Regions from separate parts of the Anatilimnocola floriformis genome, predicted to be linked through region 2. Evidence: riboswitches for the same ligand, from Rfam matches in the RefSeq annotation. Region 2 holds a riboswitch; each other region holds the start of a gene.
What was found. A riboswitch is a leader RNA that binds a small molecule or an ion and turns the genes downstream of it on or off. The one in region 2 is predicted to bind cobalamin.
Positions count from the first base shown of each region.

Region 1: linked by a shared signal. The riboswitch ahead of M9Q49_RS22955 (DUF1559 domain-containing protein) and the one ahead of M9Q49_RS06525 (ribonucleoside-diphosphate reductase subunit alpha) in region 2 are both predicted to bind cobalamin.
Region 3: linked by a shared signal. The riboswitch ahead of M9Q49_RS19795 (TonB-dependent receptor plug domain-containing protein) and the one ahead of M9Q49_RS06525 (ribonucleoside-diphosphate reductase subunit alpha) in region 2 are both predicted to bind cobalamin.

Region 1 is NZ_JAMLFW010000001.1:5,772,557-5,778,483, reverse strand. It holds gene M9Q49_RS22970 (cation:proton antiporter) at 1-1,467, opposite strand, end outside; gene M9Q49_RS22965 (HEAT repeat domain-containing protein) at 1,778-2,188, opposite strand; gene M9Q49_RS22960 (DUF1501 domain-containing protein) at 2,502-3,908, opposite strand; cobalamin riboswitch at 4,174-4,393, shown strand; gene M9Q49_RS22955 (DUF1559 domain-containing protein) at 4,393-5,631, shown strand.
Region 2 is NZ_JAMLFW010000001.1:1,560,800-1,566,726, reverse strand. It holds gene M9Q49_RS06535 (M81 family metallopeptidase) at 1-1,306, opposite strand, end outside; gene M9Q49_RS06530 (PQQ-binding-like beta-propeller repeat protein) at 1,343-2,782, opposite strand; cobalamin riboswitch at 2,973-3,261, shown strand; gene M9Q49_RS06525 (ribonucleoside-diphosphate reductase subunit alpha) at 3,511-5,927, shown strand, end outside.
Region 3 is NZ_JAMLFW010000001.1:5,044,130-5,050,056, forward strand. It holds gene nadE (NAD(+) synthase) at 1-1,767, shown strand, start outside; cobalamin riboswitch at 1,861-2,078, shown strand; gene M9Q49_RS19795 (TonB-dependent receptor plug domain-containing protein) at 2,102-4,129, shown strand; gene M9Q49_RS19800 (response regulator) at 4,334-5,927, opposite strand, start outside.

The DNA of each region.
Region 1 (5,927 bases), 4.2 Mb from region 2:
CTCGATAATCGTCGGATCGATACCGTTTTCGGTGAGCAGACGAACAAGCGTGCGACCGACCGGGCCATAACCCACGACCACGGCCCGGCTGTGCTTTTTGATATCCGCTTCTTCTTCCTCGTCGTCAGGCGAACTGACGAGCGACATCTTCGAACGCGCGTTGAGCCAGCTCCACAGGAGCGGTGATTTCTTCGCGTGATTCTCGAACCAATCGACCAGACGATAGAGAATTGGGTTGATGCTGATCGAAACGATGGCCGCGGCGATAAGTGCGTTGAATTGCTCACCCGACAACACCTTTAGTCCCATGCCAACGTTGGCCAGGATGAACGAAAATTCGCCGATCTGCGCCAGGGCCACGGCGACCGACAGCGCGACGCGGAGCGGATAGCGAAGCACAATCACAATCACCAGCGCGGCCAGCGGTTTGCCGATGAGTACGATGCCGAGCGTCGCCGCGATCAGCACGGGCGTCGACATCAGGTAATGCGGATTGAACAGCATGCCGACGGAAACAAAGAAGAGCACCGCGAAGGCATCACGCATCGGCAACGCTTCGGAAGCCGCCCGCGAGCTGAACTCGCTCCGGCCGACGACCATGCCGGCGAGAAACGCACCAAGGGCCATCGACACATCGAAAATTTTTGCGGCGCCAACGGCGATGCCGAGAGCGATCACGAGTACCGTGAGCGTGAAGAGTTCGCGCGAACGAGTCCGCGCAATCCGAGCAAGGAACCACGGTACGAAACGACCGCCGACGAAAATCACGAAGGCCACCAGCAGGGCGATCTTCACCACGGCCAAGGCCACGGCGGTCGAGATGGTTGCCAGCGAACCTTTGTTCGGCCCAAACAGCACTGGCATGAGCACGAGCACCAGCACGGTGAACAAATCTTCGACCACCAGCCAACCGACGGCGATGTGCCCGGTCGGCGTATGCAGATCGTTGTTATCCGAGAGGACGCGCAGCAGCACCACCGTGCTCGCTACAGAGATCGCGAGACCGAAGACGATTCCCGACGCGACATCCCAGCCGAGCAACCAGCCGACGAGCATGCCGAGCAGCGTTGCAATGACGCTCTGGCCAATCGCGCCCGGCACGGCAACGCGCCGCACGGCTAGCAGTTCCTTGAAATGAAAATGCAAACCCACGCCAAACATCAGCAAGATCACGCCGATTTCGGCCATCTCTTGCGCGAGCGCGGCGTTGGCTTCGATGCCGGGCGTATATGGGCCGACCAAAATGCCCGCGAGCAAATAGCCCACGATGGGCGACAAGCCGAGTCGCTGCGTGATGTAGCCCATCAACAGGGCCGCTGCCAAGCCGACCGTCAGCGTGATGATGAGTTCCAAATGCCCGCCATGCGCGGCAGCTTCATGGGCGGCGTCGGCCACGACTGGCACAGCATCAGCCGCGGCCAGCAGGAAGGCATTTCCGAAGGTCGAAATGGAGTCTAAAAAAGGCATGCCCCATCTTACGGAGCAAGGTCCGTTTGGGGCGGAGGAAATGCCAAAAAAGGCCGAAAAAGTGGCTTTTCGGGAAAAGAAAATTCCAATGCGACGGATAGCCGCAATCGCCGAGCGGCCTCCGCCGAGCTTGCTCGGTGGAGCCGTGATTTTGCACTAGCATCCGAGGCGGGCACGGTTGTTACCAACAACCTTCGGATCGCAGCTCAGCCTCATGCCAGAATGGCCAGTGTCACCGTCGCGCCGAGTGTCGCCGTTCGGCGCCCAACGAGCACTGGCTCTGGCCAGTGGCACACTCAGGCATTCACGGCTATCGCTCGAGTCGACGGAGGCGATCTAGTTCCAAAATCGCTTGCTCCTTGAGACGGTCGAGGTCGATTATTCCAGGTGGAAATGTGGCAGTTCCTCCTGGCAAGCGAGTTTCAACCCAGTTCGTATGGAGCAGTTCATCGAGTGCCGACGCTGCGACGCTGCTGGGAGGCGGGATGAGCACGTCGGGATCGCTGTCGACTTCATGGTCCGACTCCATCATCGCCAAGAGCACCGGAATCGCTCGTACGCGTGAACAACGGGCGAGGGCTTTCGCGGCTCGGCCGCGAACAACGAAACTGTCGTCGCGTTGTGCGAGTTCCAGCAGGCGATCTTCGCAGTTGGCCAATGGTGAGCTATGTAGAGTCTCGCAAATCAGTTCGCGAACTTCCCACGCCGGATCGGACAACATTTTCAGGGCCGTTGTTTCTGCTCCGGGCTCTTTCTTCAAAATTAAGAGCCGTCCACAAAGGCCTCGTAGTTCGGGATGAGGGTCTTCGATTCCTCGACGAATGCGAGTCATGCCTTCTGATGACCTGAGCCAAGCTTTTAGCTTCACCCCTAACTCGTAGTGAGGTGAATCCGGCTCCAGGTACATGCAGAACATGCGGGCCTTAATCGCACGCAGCAAAAGTATGTCTGCGCAGTCTTCACTTCCCGGCGGAGCATCGAAATCGTTTAGCGCGAGCTCTAAGTCGGGATCCATACCAAATGTCTTGACGGAATCAGGAAACAATCGGCGCAATCACGTGGCCGCGCGTGAGCGGCAACGGCCGACCGACGACGTCGTGAAATTGTGTTTCGGGCGATAAGCCCAGGCAATGAAAAATGGTGGCGTGCAGGTCTGCCGCGCGCACTATTCCTTCGACGGGATCTGCCGCCTGTTTGTCACTCACGCCGTGCACCACGCCACCTTTTATTCCGCCGCCGGCCAGCGCCAGTGAAAAACAACGGCCCCAGTGATCGCGGCCGCCGTTGGCGTTGAACTTCGGTGTGCGGCCGAACTCGCCGAACCACACCACCAGTGTTTCGTCGAGCAGACCTCGTTCTTGCAGATCGGCGAGCAGCGCCGAGAAACATTGATCGGCGATCGGCATGAGGAGCTTTTTGCACGACTCATTGTGCTTGGCGTGCGTGTCCCAGCCTCCTTGATTCGGCTGGTCTTTGATCCGCGTCCAGTTGACCTGCACCAATGACACGCCGGCTTCGACCAGCCGTCGCGCGAGGAGGACACTTTGGGCAAAGCGACTCCGGCCATAGCGATCGCGCGTCTTATCGCTCTCCTGCGAAATCTCGAACGCCGAACGGGCCGACGAACTCGTCAGCAAATCGATGGCTTTGCGGGCGTGCGTGCCATAGCCATCGACTTGTCGTGAGCGAGCCAGCGAATCGAGGCCGCCGTTCATTTGTTCGAGCAGATTCCTCCGTTCCGACAACCTGACGGCTGGCATTCCTTCGGGCAGTGCGAGACCGGGCACCGAAAAATCGGCCGCCGAAGGATCGCAGTGCAGCAACCACGGATGCCGTTGCCGACCGAGCCAACCGGCGTCTTGACCGGGCCAGGGAAAGTTGCCGTCGTTCCAAATGTGTTCGGGCAAGGTGACTGCGGCCGGCAAATGGCCGGCGCGATCGAGTTGCGTGCGGACGAGCGCGCCGAGCGACGGCCAATGGTTCGGCGCTTTCGGCGTGGCACTCTCGGCATTCAGCGGCACGTGCGGCACGCCGGTCAACATCTGATAGCCACTGCTCGAATGCGCGCTGTCTCCAGTCACGACGGCCCTCAGGATCGCCATCTTTTCGGACCACTGCGCCGTCTGCGGTAGCAATTCGCCAAATTGCAAACCGGGCGTCTTCGTCGGGATCACGCCGAACTCGCCCCGAATCTCGGTTGGCGCATCCGGCTTGGGATCAAACGTCTCATGCTGCGGCGGCCCACCGATCAAGCCGAAGACGATGACGGATTTCGCTTTGCCGAACGAAGCCGAAGTGCTGTTGGTTTTTTCCACCGCAGCCCGCGACTGTGCAACTCCAGCCATCGATAAACCGGCCAGTGCCAAACCACCAACGCGCATGGCTTCGCGGCGCGAATGACCATCACAAAACGTCTGTCCGTCGGCAAGGAGGCGGAGCATGGGAGGGGCCCAATTGCAGATTGAGGATTTCAGATCGCAGATTGGAAGGCGGGCTAAGCGTGGATTATGGCCGATGGGCGGGAGTGGTTCAAACAGGTTTTGGGGATTGCGTTGACCGCTCTAGCTGCGGGGGAAATGCGATCGCAAGTTTGGGAGGCGGTTATCGCACTTCGGCCCCTCACCCCCAGCCCTCTCCCCGGAGTACCGAGGAGAGGGAGTGGAGCATGAGGACACCTTACGAATCGAGCCTGTGAGGCTATAAAGGATTCACGCACGCCCGATGGGCGTTTTGTGGGGAGGATCAAAAACCTCGCCGCAGAACAGGAAGCCGGTGTAAATCCGGCGCGGGACCGCCGCTGTAAGCGAGAAGGTTGCGGACAATATGCCACTGCGATTGCGCGGCTAAATCAGCCGGGGCGATCGCGGGAAGGCGTCCGGACCGTTCGACTCGCGAGCCAGAATACGGCCCTTCGGGTAGCCTGCGATGCTTCGGCCTTTAAGCATCCTGGGGGCATGTTTCGGCGCTCGTAGTCTAGCGCCCATGGTATCCCCGCGCGGCCGCGGCACGCAGTATCCGAAAGGACCCTGTTCGATGTCGCGTATCTCTTCCGCGTATTTCCACACTGGCAGTCACCGGCCTCGCGTAGCGAGGAATCATTCCCTCGCGTCGTGTACTCACGGGGAGAGGGCTAGGGTGAGGGGGCGGAAGCGGGTACTAATCTCGCCCAGCCGGAGTCTTCTCGTAGATCAGCCCCTCACCCCAGCCCTCTCCCCGGAGTACCGAGGAGAGGGAGCCGGAAGTTGTCGCGCAGCTTTCACTCTTGTTGAGTTGCTCGTCGTGATTGCCATCATCGGTCTCTTAGTCGCGCTGCTCCTCCCCGCCGTGCAAGCCGCGCGCGAAGCGGCTCGTTGTACGCAGTGCAAAAACAATCTCCGGCAAATGGGAATTGCGCTGCACAATTATCACGACGTCCATTTCATGTTGCCCAAGGGTGGGCCTGGTGTGGCGAGCTTGACGATTCCGGTGACGCGAGCGCGGGCCTGTTTGAGTTGGGGCGCCGCGATCTTGCCGGGGATCGAGCAGACCAATCTCTACTCGACGATCAATCAAAACGAGCCGTATCTCCACGCCGATAACTTGGTGCCGGGGCAGACGGTGTTGAAGGTGTATCTGTGCCCAACGGCGTCTGGCAAATCGCCGCTCATGCGACCGAATGGCGATACGCCGAACAACACGACCACCTACGCTCGCAGCGATTACGGTGGCAACTGGGGTGAGCGCGGCTTGCGTTGTTTTCCCAGCACCAATTGTCAGAACAACTACGGCGACACCGGACAACTTGCCGGCACGGGCCGCGGCGTGATGTTGATGGCCACCGAGCCGAACGTAGGCTTCAAGGACATCACCGACGGACTGACGAACACGATCGTGCTCGGCGAAGCACCCGAGGGGCTGCACTCGCTGTGGATCGGCCACAAGAACGTCTTCGACCAGAGCAGCCCGCCGAGCTCACAAATCGGCACGCCCTGGAGCTCGTGCGGCACGACGCTACGGAGCAAGGTCGGCAACTTTTGCGACTACGGCCAAGAGTTTCACAGCTGGCACGCCGGCGGCTGTCACTTTTTGCTCGGTGATGGCTCGACGCAGTTTTTGATGAACTCGATGGATATCAAGCTCTTCTCGGCCATGCTGTCGCGCTGCGGCGGCGAAGTCTTGGAATGAGTGGCGACTCTGCGTCAGGCTGACGGATGCATTAGCCGCTAATTGGGATGCCCACGCGTATGGTGCGATCGGCAGCGACTGTCTGCCGATCGCGTTGTAGTCGCCCCTCTTCAGGCGTTTCTACCGCTATTTACAGCGGCCGATGTGGTTATTTGGGACGACTGTCGCCGGCTTGTGGGCGACGGGGCCATTGCTTTTTTCAATGACTCGCGCGGCTGCTTTGCTCTTTGCCTTTAGGCGGCTAGGTTGCGATACTTACGGAGTTGTAATCTTTTCGGCGTCTTGTATTCTCAAGT
Region 2 (5,927 bases):
TGAACTTCGCCGGCTCGATGCCAAACGTGGTGATCTGCTTCAAGCTATACGGCATGGCTCGGCGGGTAGTGAGCATTACCGTCAAGCCGCGACTGGTGAGGACCACTGCGGTCGGCCCTTGATCCATCTTCGTAAACCCGCCATGCCGGGCCTGGGTCTCTTCGAACTGGCCGTCGTAGAGCCCGAGAACTTCGACTTCATCAACGAGCGGCGGGCCGTGCAGATTGTCGGTCTTGCCACCCATTTCCAAACGGAGTTTGCCGCCAACGCCCGCCGCGACGCATTGTTCCACAGCAGCCGGGTCGTATAAGCAGACGAAAGCGTCATGCAGGCCACGTTCGGAAATCGCATTCGCCAGCCAAGTGCCATCACCGGGAGAACCGCCGCCGACGTTGTCGCCCATATCGAGCAGGCAAAGAGGCGCAGTGAGATGACTCGCCTGGTCGAGCGCTTGATCGACACTGAGCAAGTGACCTTCAAAATCCTGGCGATGCTGCCACAAGTAGTTGGCCAATTGATTGGCCAATCGCTGAGCAAGGTCCAGATCGTTGTTGGTTACGGCAATCAGCGACGTTCCCATCTCCGCCACATCGGCGTACGGAAAGCCGAGCATGATGCTGTTGCTGAGAACGCTGTCGTCGTTCAACTGTTCGTCGGCAAACTTGTACAGCGAGTGGCAAGGCTCATCGTGCGTGCATTGACGTTCAATGTTGATCGTCAGCGGCGGATAGGCCACCGCCATCGTGGGCTTGAGATCGCCGCGTACCGTCTTCACGATCAGCCGGGCTGCATCGACGCCGCGGGCTCGCTGATCGAGATGGGGATTGGTGCGGTAGGCAATTAGGGCGTTGCAAGCCGCGACCATCGCTGGCGACAAGTTGCCATGCGGATCGAGCGTGCCGATGATCGGCAGATCGGGGCCGAGTTTTTTTCGCAGTTCCGTCAGCCAATAGCCATCGAAATCGGGCCAGGGCTCGCTCACGGTCGCGCCGTGCGGCGCGACCAGCAAGCCGTCGATTCTTCCGGCCTCGTCCAGCGCTGCGAACATTCGCCGCAGCAGCTCTTCGGCCGCCAAACGTTCGATGGAAGCAAACGGAAAAGCCCGCGCGGCAAAGATCGGCACCGGCGTAACGCTCAAATCCTCGAGCGCGTGAAACATGCCGCCGACTTCATGATGCGTGCCCTGCAAGCGTTCCCGCATGGCATCGCCGGTCACCAGCATGTCTTGTTCGAAGTGGGAGAGCTGCGTCGGCTGCGCGATGAACGTGTTCGATTCCTGCAGCAGCGCGATAATTCCGATCCGCATGGCAGTGCTTTCTCTTACGTGGGTTTCCGTAGAGGCTTACTTACCAATGCAGTATAGGTGCTTATCGTTGCGAATGAGGAGCCGAGAGCCATCGACCGCGGGGCTAGCGTTGAAAATATTGTTGCGGTCGTTGCGGTCGCTCATGTCGTTCAAGGCGAGTTGTTCGAACTTCGGCTTGGCGGCCACGACATAGGTCTTGCCGTCGCGCGTCAGGTAATAAATCTTCCCATCGGCGAGCAGCGCCGAGGCGTAGACCTGACTGCGTGCGATGCGCTCTTCATACACGATCTCGCCGGTATCGGCCTTCGCACAGTAGGCCACTCCCAAATCCTGATGCATCCAGTACAGATGCTTGTCGAGATAAATGGGCGAAGGAACATTGCAACCCTTCTTGCTGGTCCACAGGCGATTGGCATCGGTCACATCACCACTGCCACCCGCCCGCACTGCCAGGCCCGCAATGCCCGATCGACCGCCGAGCGAAAACACCACGCCATCGGCGGCCACGACGCTCGGCACCATGTACCACGTGATATCGGTATCGCAGTTCCACAGCGGCTCTCCCGTATCCGGATTGAAGGCCAGAATTTTTCCCTGCGTGGCAACAACCAGTTCGAGTCGCCCCGATTCGGCACGCACCAGCACGGGAGTATTCCAGGCTTCACGAATCTTCTTCTGCTGCCATTTGACTTCACCAGTCTTACGATCGAGGGCAAACAGCGATTCGCTCTCGACACTGGCGTTGATGAAGACAAGGTCCTTATAAAACACCGGCGAAGCCGACGAACCCCAACCGTGCGTCTTGTCGCCCACTTCGCGCCGCCAGACTTCGTTTCCCGCGTGATTGAAAGCGATCACGCCGGTCTTGCCAAAGAACACCACCACGCCGTCGGCATCGGCGGCAGGCGTGCTCGCTGCAAAGCCGTGATCGCGAATGCGGTCTTCTTCGGGGAGCCTGGCTTTTACTTTTTGTTCCCAGATCAGACTGCCATCGGCGCGCTTCAGGGCGATCAAATGCCGCGTGAGGTTTTCTTTGCTCCCTTCCTCGCCCGGAACAAAAAATCCGGAATAGGCGGTGATATAAATCCGGTCGCCAAAGACAATCGGGCTCGACGCGCCAGGCCCCGGCAAATCGGCCCGCCAGGCGATGTTCTCGGTCAGGCTCCACGCGAGCGGGAATCCTTTCGTCTCAGAAGTTCCCATCCCCGTCGGACCGCGAAAGCTCGACCAGATCGCTTCTTGCTCGGGAGCTTTGAACGAAGTGAGCTGCACCGGCGTCGGCGGTGTGACGAGGCCAGGCTCGGCCGGAATCGTTTGCTCGATCGACTCTACCGCTTCGGTTGAGTCTGGCGCTGGTCGGGAATCTGCCGTCCGTTGCAGCGAAGAATTCGACACCGATTGCGTGCAACCAGCTCCGAGTGTTGCCGAAAGAACGCAGCCGCCAACCAACAAGCTTCGCCACGGAAAACGGCTCATTTGCCCGCTCCAAAAAGAGAAACCGAACATCACGCTAGCTCTGCTTGAACTGGTGGCCAATTCTAACGTTCACCGTTACCAAGCGAAATCTTTTCCTGGCAAATCGATGCCCCACTTGGGCTTGCGCCGTTTCTTCATCGAGCCTTCGCGAAACCTACCAGTTGTGGTTGACTCACTATGATTGCACGATATGATGGGTCGCGTTGCTGGTTGGCTCTGAACGCTCAGAGCCTCGCCAAGAGGGAACGCCGGTGAAAAACCGGGACTGCCCCGCAGCGGTAAGTGGAAACGACCGCCGTCAAATCGCACTGAGGAAGCTTGCGAAAATCCCCGTCTGAGACTGTGCCAGGTAATGCTGCGCGCATCGGGATATTTGCATTTTTCTTGGGAAGCGACGGCTAGTAGATTGCGGCCTCAATCAACCGTTGAGACCCGCAGCGTCCATGAGTCCGAAGACCTGCCAGCAACGAAGCATGCAGCTTGTCCATTGACAGCCGGTTGCTGTCAGGCCGCGTGTTTCATCCGCCGGGCCTTCTAGGGGAAGGTCGGTCGAGGACAGCGCTCGCGGTTGAAAAGTCAGCCGCATCGCTCGATGGTATTTCCGCGCGCCTGCTCATGCCTGGTGAGCCCGTGCGCGCACCCATCACCTCTGCCGCCACCACCTTGAATTCGGCGTGGGTCGCGCATTGCTTCTCATTCGCAGAATCGAGAAGCGGAGGAGTCTTTGAATGTTGCTCGCGCCGCATGAGTGGTTGGTTCGCAAACGTGATGCTCGCGTCATTCCCTTCGATCTGGGCCGAATCCAAAACGCCATCGCCAATGCCTTTCGCGCCGAACTGCGCTTGGCCGACGGTCAGCCGCTGGAAAGCGACGTGCTGGAAGACATCGCCGGTGTCGCGCGAGCGGTGGCCGACGATGTGGCTCCCCTGGCTGGTCAAGGGAACGGCGTCGATGTCGAGCGCATTCAAGACCTCGTCGAAATGGAATTGATGAACCGCGGTCACTATCGCGTGGCCCGTTGTTACATCCTGTATCGCGCCGAACATGCCAAGATTCGCGCCCTGCGGATCGATGAGCCCCTCGTCGAACCAACGCCCTCCATTCATGTCGTTCTCGACGACGGCACGCGAGTTCCCTTCGATCCGCGCCGTGCTCGCAAGCGTCTGGCCGAAGCGGCCCGCGGCCTGGAAGACCTCGTCAGCGTCGATGACTTGCTCGAAGAAGTCATGCGTTCGGTTTTCGACGGCATTAGCGTGGCAGAAGTTTATCGCGCGCAGATCCTGGCGGCCCGTTCGCGTATCGAACGCGATCCGGCCTTCGACGTGGTTGCTTCGCGTTTGACGCTCAACGTCATCTATCGCGAAGCCTTCGGCGAAACCCCCGATCCGAAGTCGCTGGCGCGGATCCATGAAAATCAGTTCGAGCACTACATCATCGACGGCATTCGTGCTGGTCGGTTGTCGACGGAACTGCGTGAGTTCGATCTCACGAAGCTCGCCGCTGCGATGAAGCCGGAGCGCGATGGCCAGTTCCGCTATCTCGGTGCGCAAGCGATTTACGATCGCTACTTGCTGCACATCGATGGCCGCCGGATCGAAACGCCGCAGTACTTCTGGATGCGAGTTGCGATGGGCTTGGCGCTGCAGGAAGCCAACCGCGAAGAGCGGGCGATTCAATTCTATGAAACGCTGTCGCAGTTCCATTTCACTTCGGCTACGCCGACGCTGTTTAACTCAGGCACGCCGCATCCGCAGCTCAGCTCGTGCTACCTCAGCACGGTGAAGGACGACCTGGCTCACATTTTCAAAGCCGTCAGCGACAACGCGATGCTTTCGAAATGGGCCGGCGGTCTTGGCAACGACTGGACGAACGTGCGGGCGACGAACGCCCACATCAGCGGCACGAACGGCAAGAGCCAGGGCGTGATTCCGTTCCTCAAAGTCGTCAACGACGCTGCCGTCGCCGTGAATCAAGGCGGCAAGCGGAAGGGCGCCGTTTGTTCGTATCTCGAAACATGGCATCTCGATATCGAGGAATTCCTCGATCTGCGCAAGAACACCGGCGACGATCGCCGCCGTACGCACGACATGCACACGGCGAACTGGATTCCCGATCTGTTCCTCAAGCGGGTCAAGCAAAACGCCGAGTGGACTCTCTTCAGCCCTGATGAAGTGAGCGATCTGCACGATCTATTCGGACGGGCTTTCGAAGAACGCTACGAAGAATACGAACGGATGGCCGACAGCGGCGAAGTGCAACTCTTCCGCCGCATTCCTGCCGCCGATCTGTGGCGGAAGATGCTGACGCGGCTGTTCGAAACGGGCCACCCGTGGATCACGTTCAAGGATCCGTCGAACGTCCGCTCGCCGCAGGATCACGTCGGCGTGGTGCATAGCAGCAATCTCTGCACCGAGATTTTGCTCAACACGTCGCCCGAAGAAACTGCCGTTTGCAATCTCGGCAGCGTCAACCTCGGCGAACACGTTCGTGACGGAAAGCTCGATCTCGACAAGCTCGCGATCACGGTGAAGACCGCGGTGCGGATGCTCGATAACGTGATCGACATCAACTACTATCCCACGCCCGAAGCCGAACGCTCGAATCGGCGTCATCGGCCGATCGGCCTGGGAATCATGGGCTTTCAAGATGCATTGCACGCGCAGGGCCTGTGCTACGCGAGCGAAGCCGCCGTCGCTTTTGCTGACGAAAGCATGGAAGCGATTTCGTACTTCGCCCTGCAAGCCTCGGCTGAACTTGCTGCCGAACGCGGTTCGTATCCGACCTACGCCGGCTCGAAGTGGGATCGCGGTTTGTTGCCGATCGACACCGTCGATGTGTTGGAGCAAGAGCGCGGCGAAGCGATTCCCGTCGATCGCAGCTGCAAACTCGATTGGCAACCGGTTCGTGACCTGATCGCAAAGCACGGCATGCGGAACAGCAATGTACTCGCCATCGCCCCGACGGCGACGATCTCGACGCTGATCGGTGTGACGCAATCGATCGAACCGGAATACAAGCTCCTCTATGTGAAGAGCAACCTGTCCGGTGAGTTCACGCAGGTGAACGAAGTTCTCGTCAGCGAACTGAAACGCCGCGGCCTGTGGGACGCGCAGATGTTGGAAGAGCTGAAGTACTACGACGGCTC
Region 3 (5,927 bases), 3.5 Mb from region 2:
GTGTCTTTCGGCGTGCCACTGCTGTATGGCAGCGGCTTGTACAACACCTCGTGCCTCGCCGCCGATGGCAAGCTGCTCGGTTTTGTCGGCAAGCAGAATTTGGCCGGCGAAGGAATTCACTACGAGCCACGGTGGTTCAAGCGCTGGCCCGCCGATGTCGCGGTGCCGGTGCGCGTGATGGGGCGGGAAGTGCCGCTCGGCGATTTGATTTTTGAATGCGGCGGCGTGCGGATCGGTTTCGAGATTTGCGAGGATGCCTGGGTCGCCGAACGACCCGGCGGTAATCTGGCTTCGCGCGGCGTCGATATCATTTTGAATCCCAGCGCCAGCCACTTCGCCTTCGGCAAGCACGAAGTCCGCAAACGGTTTGTCACCGAAGGCTCGCGAGCCTTCAACGTCGCGTATGTCTACGCCAACTTGCTCGGCAATGAATCAGGCCGAGCGATCTACGACGGCGATGCGATGATTGCCGTGGCGGGACAGTTAATCGCCACCGGGCCGCGGTTTTCGTACGACGATTGGAAGGTGACGACCGCGACGATCGACATTGATGCAATCCGCACCAGTCGTGCCCGCATCGGCAGCTTTCGGCCCGAGATTGTCGCCGATGACAAAGGGGTCGCGCGGTCGGACTTTTCGTTTCCCGCCGTGCAACCAACGAAGTCGCACGTCGAAGAGCTCCCCTGGGAAACGTCGAGCCATTTGAAAGAAGAAGAGTTCACCCGCGCAGTGCCGCTGGCGCTCTTTGATTATCTGCGCAAAAGCCGCTCGCGCGGTTTTGTCGTTTCGCTCAGCGGCGGTGCTGATTCAACGGCCGTTTCACTGCTCGTATCGCTCGCAGTAAATTTCGGCCTAGCCGAGTTGGGCCGCGAAGCCTTTCTGGAAAAGCTCAGCTACATTCCGGGTTTGAACAACGCTCAAGAGCCGCGCGAGATTGTGCAGAAGCTACTGACGTGCGCCTACCAGGCGACACGCAACAGCGGGCCGATCACACGCAACGCAGCGAAAACCGTCGCTGATGCCGTCGGCGCGCAGTACTACGAACTCGAAGTCGATTCGATCGTCGAAGGCTATAAGGAAGCGGTCAGCCGAGTCCTCGGCCGGCCGCTCGATTGGAAGACCGACGACATCGCCCTGCAAAACATTCAGGCTCGCGTTCGTTCCCCCAGCATTTGGATGCTCGCCAACATCGGCAACGCACTGCTCCTCTCGACCAGCAATCGCAGTGAAGCTGCCGTCGGCTACGCCACGATGGACGGCGACACCAGCGGCGGTCTATCGCCGATTGCGGGCATCGACAAGAACTTTCTCCGCCATTGGCTGCGGTGGTTTGAAAAAATCGGCCCGCACGCGACGGGCTCGTTTGTCGGCGGTCCGCTGCCGGCGCTCGCAGTCGTCAACGAGCAAGCGCCGACGGCAGAGCTGCGGCCTGCTGCGTCGAAGCAGACTGATGAAGACGATCTCATGCCGTACGACCTGCTCGACGCAATCGAGCGGGCCGCGATTCGCGACAAGCTCGCGCCGGTCGAAATTTGGCGAGTAATGCAGGTCGAGTTTCCTCAGCACTCGTCGCAACAGCTTGCCATTTGGGTCGAGCGGTTTTTCAAACTCTGGTGCCGCAATCAATGGAAGCGCGAACGCTACGCGCCGTCGTTTCATCTCGACGATGAAAACCTCGATCCGAAGACTTGGTGTCGCTTCCCAATTTTGTCGGGCGGGTATGAACGAGAACTTGCCGAGCTGCGCGAGTTGGCTAAGAAGGATTGAGTGACCAGCGATCTGCTAGCAGCGCAATCTGCAAAATCGGAATCATCCTTACGACCGTCGTTATCCGATCAATCGTTACAGGTTCTCGGCTAGACGCACCGCGGGGGGTGGTGCGTCGCTGAGTGCCTGCCGTCGGATTTCAGGGAAGCGGAGTGCAATGCTCCCGCCGCCCCGCGACTGTAAGGGTGACGAACGCCAGGATTCAATTCGAATCCACAGGCCACTGACATGGGCTGCACGCAGCCAGGTTGGGAAGGCCGGCCAGTAGGACGATCCCGAGCCAGGATATCTGAACCGCGGCCCGCTCGACCCGTTTCCCGTGGGGGGAAGACGCATGTTCCGTGTTTTTGGTGCGCGTGTGCAGAGAGCAAAACTTCTCTGCTTCGCGATTCCACTCGTATTCTGCCTGGCAACCAACTTGCGAGCGCAAATCGCGCCCTTCGGACCGCCGCCGGTTCCCGAAGAATACACTGCCGCACTCGCGCAGCCGGAGCCACCGGTCGAAACTCCACCGGAGCCACTTTCCACCGCGCAGCCGATGGTGCTGCCCGACACGGAAGTAACTGGCCGATTGAATCGCTTTCCCGCCGAGCCGTTGCCGGCCGGTGATGTGATCGCGCCGACACGCACGCCGCAACCTGCCGCGACCACGGCCAGCAGCGTGACGGTGATCACGCGCGAACAGATTGAACGGAGCGGCCAGGTCAATGTCGCCGAAGTGATTCGCGGCACGCTCGGCGTCGACGTCGTCCGTCAGGGACCGGCCGGTGGTTTGACCAGCGTGTTCATGCGCGGCGCCAATTCGCAACATACCAAAGTGCTGCTCGACGGCATTCCGCTCAACGATCCGAGCAATGCTTCGCGCTTGTTCGACTTCAGCACGCTCAGCACCGACAACATCGAACGCATCGAAGTTCTGCGCGGTCCGCAGAGCATGCAGTACGGCAGTGATGCCATCGGCGGTGTGATCAACATCATCAGCCGGCGCGGCCAGGGACCACTCTCCGTGCGTGCGGGTGCGTTGGGCGGAAGTTTCAACAGCGGACAAACGAGCGTCAACGTGCAGGCCGGCGATGAGAACGCTTATTACAGCGTGACCGGTTCGTTTCTGTCGACGGGCGGCATTTCCGCTGCCAGTGCACGGGTCGGCGGCGTGGAGCCGGACGGCTTTAACTTAGGAACGGCGTCGGGGCGAATGGGCTGGAACGTGACGCCCGATTTGAATATCGACTATGTCTTTCGCATGTCGGAAGGCGCCGCCAAGGTCGACGACTTCGATTTTCTTACTGGCCTGCCTATCGATAACTTAATTCGCAAGAACTACACCAACAGCGTTGCCAATCGCATTCAAGCCAGCTGGCTCACTTTCGAAGGGCAGTTTCAGCAGACGGTGGGTTTCAACGTCGTCAACATCGAGCGGAAAGACAACGACCCGGGTTTCTCGCCGGCGCGCTTCACTGGTCAAACGCGAGAAATCAATTACCTAGGCAACGTGCTTCTCGCGCCGACGAACACCTTCAGCGTCGGTGCCAATTACCTGGCCGAAGACGCTTCGACTTCCGACAATCCTCAGCAGACGCAAAACGTGAAGGGGATCTTCGTTCAGGATCAATTCCAACTGTTCGAACGATTCTTTGGAACCGCCGGTGCGCGGTGGGATGACACTAGTCGGGCGGGGCCAGCCCAGACCTATAAAGTGACCGGCCTCTATCGCATCGATGAAACGAACACCGGCATCCACGGCACGCTCGGTACTGGCTTTCGTCAACCGGCGCTCGCCGAAAACTTGTTTCAGTTCGGCAATCCGAACCTTCGGCCTGAGCGCAGCAAGGGTTGGGACGCCGGCATTCGCCAAGGCATCTACGATGACATCGTGTGGGCCGATGCGACTTACTATCGCAACGACTTCACCGACCTGATCATTTTCGATTTCAACACGTTCAGCCTGCAGAACGTCGGCCGAGCGCGGGCCAGTGGTGTGGAGTTCTCGCTCTTCGCTCAGGTTACCGATCGCGTCGTTGCCAACGTCGCGTATACGCTCGACGATACGTTTAATGCCGACACCGGCATGCAGCTGTTGCGTCGGCCACGCGAGAAGTGGAACCTGTCGCTGACGCGGGCCTGGCTGCAGAACAAGGGAGCGCTCACGCTGTCGTATCAGTACTACAGCAATCGCCTCGATACAAACAACTTCATCCTGCCCAACTACTCGTTGCTGAATCTCTCCGGCAACTACTTCTACACCGACCGCATCGAACTTGTCGGCCGTTTGGACAACATCACCAACACCGAGTACGAAGAAGTCCGCGGCTACGGCACGCCGGGATTTGGCGCGTACGCTGGGTTCAATGTGTATTGGTAGAAGCTGCACAACGACGTCTGGGATAACCTCGATTGCGTCAGCAATCGAGGCGACGAAGTCGCAAGAGGCATTGCGTCCCTGGTGAAATATCAACGGACGGTCGATACGATGTCCGCCAGATGTGGTGACTCAGCCTCAACCGAGATGCCTCTAGCCGCTGGCGCGACATCGATTGCTGAAGCAATCGATGGTATCTAAACGCAATTACGCCGTGGGGCAAACCTTTGCAGGTTTCAACCATTTGCGAATCGTCGTAAGCAGCGTGCTGCGATCGATGGGCTTGGTAGCGAAATCATCGCAGCCCGCAGCCAGGCATTGACCGCGCACGCCGCTCATGGCGTTGGCCGTGAGTGCGATGATGGGAATTCGAACTCCGGCGTCGCGCAATGTGCGCGTCGCTTGCGCGCCATCCATACCGGGCATGATCATATCCATCAGGATCAAATCAAACGGCTCGCTGTTGGTCTCGGCAGCGAGCGTGAGATCCACAGCCTGTTGACCATCTTCGGCCAGCGTCACTTCCGCACCGGCCTTGCAGAGTAGATACGAAATCAATCGGCGATTATCGGGGCCGTCTTCGGCCAGCAGGATGCGGCAGTTGAGTCGCACATTAGCTAGTCGCAAGGTCGAGCGCGCGATCGATTGCGCTTCGCTATCGGCCGGCGAATCGAGTCTCGGCACGCCAGCGAGCGGTCCAGTTTGCACGCAAACCGTGAATTTGCTTCCCTGCCCGACGGCGCTCTTCACCGAGATGTCGCCGCCAAGTTTGCGGGCCAGTTCGCGGCTGATAGCGAGGCCCAGGCCGGTGCCGCCGTAAGTGCGACTCACCCACGAGCCGCCCTGTTGATAAGCAACGAACAAGCCTTGCTGCTGAGCTGCCGTCAGGCCGATGCCGGTGTCGGTCACCGTGAACTGCAACCGCGCTTCGTTGGGATTGCTGTGGCTCGTCGGCTCGATCAGTTGCACGCCGATCCGCACTTCGCCTTCCTTGGTGAACTTGATGGCGTTGCTCACTAGGTTCAGCAGGATCTGTTTGAGTCGCACCGAGTCGCTGGTGATCGTCGCCGGCACGCCGGGCGTCCAATCGAGTTCCAGCTTCAACCCCTTGCCGCGAGCGCGCGGCAGGAGCACTTCCATCACATCGAGAATGATCTGCGCCGGTGAGCAATCGAGCCGATCGACTTCGAAGCGGCAAGATTCGATTTTCGAGATGTCGAGAATGTCGTTGACGATCTCCAGCAAGTGCTGGCCGTTGCGTTTGATTGTTTCAGCCGCTGCGACGATTTCGTCGGGCGCGAGTTTGGGTTCGAGCAGGTTGTCAGAAAATCCCAGAATCGCCGTCAGCGGGCTGCGGATCTCGTGGCTCATGTGAGCGAGGAATTCGCTCTTCGCGCGACTCGCCGCGAGAGCTTCTTCCTTGGCCCGCTCGAGTTCGACTTCGATTTGTTTTCGTTCGAAGGCATACCGCACGCTGCGCGAAACCAGCGCGTAGCTGACGGCTTCTTTGATCAGATAATCTTGCGCGCCCGACTGAATCGCCGTGATCGCCATGTCTTCGTCGGCGACGGCAGTCAACACGACGATGGCCAGCTTGGGAAACTCTTCGCGCAGACGATCGAGCGTGCGCAGGCCTTGTTCATCGGGCAGATTCAATTCGACGAGAACCACATCGACTGGCAGCGTGCGCAGGTGGGCGAGCCCGGCGTCGAAGCAGTCGACGTGCCGGACATTGAGATCGCTGCGGCGCATGCTGGCGGCTTCGCACAGCAGGCTGGCGATCCACGGATCGTTTTCCATT